One region of the Streptomyces sp. NPDC027962 genome, then DNA from elsewhere that is predicted to be linked to it. Evidence: riboswitches for the same ligand, from Rfam matches in the RefSeq annotation. Region 1 holds a riboswitch; the other holds the start of a gene.
What was found. A riboswitch is a leader RNA that binds a small molecule or an ion and turns the genes downstream of it on or off. The one in region 1 is predicted to bind thiamine pyrophosphate.
Positions count from the first base shown of each region.

Region 1 (2,385 bases):
GCGGTCGGCGAACTCTCGGACTTCGCCGTTGACGGAGACGTTCATGCGGGCTGCTCCTGGAGGACGGAAGAGAAGCGGCGGGGCGAGAAGGGGCGTGCCGGCTCGGGCACTTCGCCGCTCACCAGCGCGGCCGCCAGCACGTCGCCGGTGACGGGCGTCAGCAGCACCCCGTTGCGGTAGTGCCCGGTGGCCAGAAGCAGGCCCGGCAGCTCGGTGAAGCCCAGCAGGGGCGCGTTGTCGGGGGAGCCGGGCCGCAGTCCGGCCCGCGTCTCGACGAGGGGCAGCTCGGTGATGCCGGGCACGAGTTCGTGCGCGTCGCGCAGCAGCTCGTACACCCCGCCCGCGGTGACCGTCGTGTCCCAGCCGAGCTCTTCGCTGGTCGCGCCGACGACCAGCTCGCCGTCCTCCCGCGGCACCAGGTACACATGGCTGCCGCGCACCACCGCACGTACGGTGCGCGAGAGGAACGGCGCGTACGGGCGCGGCACGGTCAGCCGCAGGACCTGGCCCTTCACCGGCCGTACGGGCGGCAGCACGTCCGCCGGTACGCCCTCCAGCCGTCCGCTCAGGCTGCCACCGGCCAACACGACCTGGCCCGCGGACAGTTCGCCCCCGTCGGCGAGTACGGCACCGGCCGCCCTGCCGGCGGCCACCACCAGCCGCTGCGCCCAGGTGCGGCGGAATGCGACGCCGGCCCGCTCGCAGGCGACGACGAGCGCGGCGGCCAGCCGTCGCGGATCGACCTGGTGGTCGCCGTCCACCCGCAGCCCGCCGCGCACGCCGGGCGCGAGCATCGGCTCGAGGCGGCGGCATTCACGGCCCGTGAGCCACGCGGACTCGAGTCCCGAGCGGCGCTGCAGGGCGTGCAGTTCCCGCAGATGCGCACGGTCGTCGGCGTCCAGGGCGACGGCGAGCGTGCCGCAGGAGCGGTAGCCGACCTGCTGCCCGCTCGCTTCCTGCAGTTCCGCGACGAAGTCCGGATAGCGGCGGGCGGATTCGAGGTTGAGGCCGAGCAGGGTCTGCTCGCCGTAGTGGAGTTCGGTGACGGCGGCGAGCATCCCGGCCGCGACCCGAGCGGCGCCGCCGCCCGGTTCGGGGTCGGCGACGGCGACGCGCAGCCCGTGCTGCGCTGCCCGCCAGGCCGTGACCAGGCCGATGATCCCGCCCCCTATGACGAGGACGTCAGGGGTGCGTCGTGTATCGGACATGGGCGTCCAGCCCCTCCCTTCGCCGGCATGACCCGGATCAGGTTCGTACGGTCGGAGGCCGGCCAGCCTCCCTCTCAGCCCGGTGCGTCCGGACTCCCGCGAGTGCCTTACGGTGGCCACCCTAACGCCCCGCCCCGACACGCAGTAAGGGAGCCGCAGCAGTGGCCAGGACGCTCGACGGACTCGTCCTCTCCCCGGTCGCCGACCAGGCTCCGGGGCAGGTCGGCACCCTGACCCGGTTCACGTACCACGAGGAGCGGGGCCGGATCCGGGCCGAGTACGAGGGCGGTGACGTGGTCCGCGGACACCTCGTGGGCACCCGCGAGGGCGACCGTCTCGATTTCCGCTACGTGCAGTTGAAGACGGACGGCGCCACCTCCTCGGGCCGTTGCGTCTCCACGGTCGTGGACCTGCCGGACGGCCGGGTGCGGCTGGAGGAGACCTGGGAGTGGGAGTCCCAGGAGGGCAGCGGGACGAGCGTGGTGGAGGAGCTGCTTCCTGACTCACTGTCAGGTACGTAAGGTGTGCGGGTGAACGAACGGCAGCAGCAGACAGTGCCGAGGCGGCGCGTGGTGATCGTCGGTGCGGGCATGGCCGGAGTGCAGACAGCGGTCGCGCTCCGGGAGCAGGGCTTCACCGGGCCGGTCACCGTGATCGGCGCGGAGCCGCACCAGCCGTACGACCGGCCGCCGCTGTCCAAGGCGATCCTGCTCGGCAAGGCGGAGGACTCGGCCTTCGACATCGACTTCGAGGCCCTCGACGTCGAGCTGCGCCTGGGGGCCGAGGTCACTGGCGTGCGCCCCGGCGCCCACGAGGTGGACACCGCGGCCGGCCCCGTCCCGTACGACGTCCTGGTCCTCGCCACCGGGGCGGAGCCCGTCACACTGCCCGGCACCCGGGGCGTACCGGGCGTCCACCTGCTGCGCACTCTCGACGACGCCGCCCGGCTGCGGCCCCTGCTCACCGAGCAGCATGACATCGTCGTGGTCGGCGCGGGCTGGATCGGCGCGGAGTTCGCGACCGCGGCCCGTCAGGCCGGCTGCGCCGTCACCGTCGTCGAGGCCGCCGACCGCCCGCTCGCCGGCACCATGCCCGCGGAGGTCGCCGCTCCGATGGCCGCCTGGTACGGGCAGTACGGGGCGGAACTCGTCACCGGCGCCCAGGTGGCCACGATCGA
Region 1 is NZ_JBVHTA010000008.1:146,558-148,942, forward strand. It holds gene thiS (sulfur carrier protein ThiS) at 1-45, opposite strand, end outside; gene thiO (glycine oxidase ThiO) at 42-1,208, opposite strand; TPP riboswitch at 1,206-1,318, opposite strand; gene ACZ4SA_RS10655 (avidin-fold protein) at 1,370-1,729, shown strand; gene ACZ4SA_RS10660 (NAD(P)/FAD-dependent oxidoreductase) at 1,799-2,385, shown strand, end outside.

Region 2 (2,385 bases), on a different contig from region 1:
ATGAGGCCGAGCCGCGCCGCGTTCCCGCGCAGGGACTTCCTTACTTCAGGACGAGCGAGGACCACGACCGGACCCACTGCTCACGGTTCTTCGCGATGGTGTCCGCCGCGACCGTCTCGGGCTGCTCGACGACCGCTCCGTGCTTCGTGAACAGCTCCGGCAGCTTCGCGTCCTCGATCACCGGGTTGACGAACATGTTCAGCGGCATGTCCTCCTGGAACTGCTTGCTGATCAGGAAGTCCAGCAGCGCCTTTCCGCCCGCCTCGTTCTTCGCTCCCTTCAGCAGACCGGCGAACTCGATCTGGCGGAAGCAGGTTCCCGTCGCGACACCGGTGGGCGCCTCGGCCGGCTGCGGATCGGAGTAGAGCACCTCGACCGGCGGGCTGGAGGCGTACGAGACGACGAGCGGACGGTCGGCCTTGGCCTTCTTGCCGCCGGCGGAGCCGGAGAACTCCTCGTTGTACGCCTGCTCCCAGCCGTCGACGACCTTGACGCCGTTGTCCTTCAGCTTCTTCCAGTAGCCCTGCCAGCCGGACTCGCCGTACTCGCCGACGCTGCCGAGCAGGAAGCCGAGGCCCGGCGAGGAGGTGGCGGCGTTCTCCACGACCAGCATGTTCTTGTACTCGGGCTCGGCGAGGTCCGCGAAGGTCTTCGGCGGCGCGAGCTTCTTGTCGGCGAAGAACTTCTTGTCGTAGTTGACGCAGATGTCTCCGGAGTCGACGGGCGTGACGCGGTGCTTGCCCGCGTCGAGCTGCACCTCCTCGGCCACCCGGTCGAGGCCCTTGGCCTCGTAGGGCGTGAAGAGGTTGTTGTCGAGCGCACGGGAGAGAAGGGTGTTGTCGACACCGAAGAAGACGTCGCCCTGGGGGGAGCCCTGGGTGAGGATCTCCTTGTTGAGCGCGGCGCCCGCGTCGCCGCTCTTGAGCACCTTGACCGTGTAGCCGGTCTGCCGGGTGAACTCCTTCAGCACGGCGTCCGACGCGGCGAACGAGTCGTGGCTGACGAGGGTGATGGTCTTGGACGCGCCCGGGGAGTTGGACCCGGAGCCCTTGTCCTCGGACTTCTCGCCGCAGGCGGAGAGGACGGAGATGCCGACGGCACCCGCGAGTGCGGCGCCGGCGGCACGCCGAAGCTGGCTGTTCATGATGGTGCTGACTCCCTACGCCGGTATGACCCGGATCAGGTCCGAGGGTCTGCGGCCCGTTGCCGTGAAGGCCTCGCCGCACTCTCAGCGCTCTGGTGCGCTCCCCTGTCGGAATGTGTTGTTGTTCATCTGTGCGAATGCACAGGGCACAGTATCAGCCATGGCCGACGGGCTCAGAAGCCCATGGGCCCTGCCCAGCGGAGCCGCGTCGGACTTCCGAAGCCCATGGGCCCTGCTCAGCGCTCGGTCGCCGCCAGCTGCCCGCAGGCCCCGTCGATCTCCTGGCCACGGGTGTCCCGGACCGTGACCGGTACACCGTGGGCGGCGATCGCCTCGACGAACGCCTTTTCGTCCTCGGGGCGCGAGGCCGTCCACTTCGACCCCGGCGTCGGATTGAGCGGGATCAGGTTCACATGGACCCTCTTGCCCTTCAGCAGCCGGCCGAGCAGATCACCGCGCCACGCCTGGTCGTTGATGTCGCGGATCAGCGCGTACTCGATGGAGATACGACGGCCCGACTTCTCCGCGTACTCCCAGGCGGCGTCGAGGACCTCACGGACCTTCCAGCGCGTGTTGACGGGGACCAGGGTGTCGCGCAGCTCGTCGTCCGGGGCGTGCAGCGAAACGGCGAGGCGGCACTTGAAGCCCTCGTCGGCGAAGCGCAGCATCGCGGGCACGAGACCGACGGTCGAGACCGTGATGCCTCGCTGCGACAGACCGAGTCCGTCGGGCTCCGGGTCGGTGAGACGGCGGACGGCTCCGACGACCCGCTTGTAGTTGGCGAGCGGTTCGCCCATGCCCATGAAGACGATGTTGGACAGCCGCGCGGCTCCTCCGGGGACCTCGCCGTCGCGCAGCGCGCGCATGCCGTCGACGATCTGGTGCACGATCTCCGCGGTGGACAGGTTCCGGTCGAGGCCGGCCTGCCCGGTGGCGCAGAAGGGGCAGTTCATCCCGCAGCCGGCCTGCGAGGAGATGCACATGGTGACCCGGTCCGGATAGCGCATCAGCACGGACTCGACCAGCGTGCCGTCGTGCAGGCGCCACAGGGTCTTGCGGGTCGTGTCGGCGTCGCACGAGATGTGCCGCACGACGGACATCAGGTCGGGCAGCAGCTCCGCGGCGAGCTTCTCGCGCGCGGCCGTGGGGATGTCGGTCCACTGGGCCGGGTCGTGGGCGTACCGCGCGAAGTAGTGCTGGGACAGCTGCTTGGCGCGGAACGGCTTCTCGCCGATCGCGGC
Region 2 is NZ_JBVHTA010000011.1:103,339-105,723, reverse strand. It holds gene ACZ4SA_RS13420 (ABC transporter permease) at 1-2, opposite strand, end outside; gene ACZ4SA_RS13415 (thiamine ABC transporter substrate-binding protein) at 41-1,144, opposite strand; TPP riboswitch at 1,140-1,261, opposite strand; gene rlmN (dual-specificity RNA methyltransferase RlmN) at 1,381-2,385, opposite strand, start outside.
Region 2: another riboswitch for thiamine pyrophosphate. It lies ahead of ACZ4SA_RS13415 (thiamine ABC transporter substrate-binding protein); the one in region 1 lies ahead of thiO (glycine oxidase ThiO).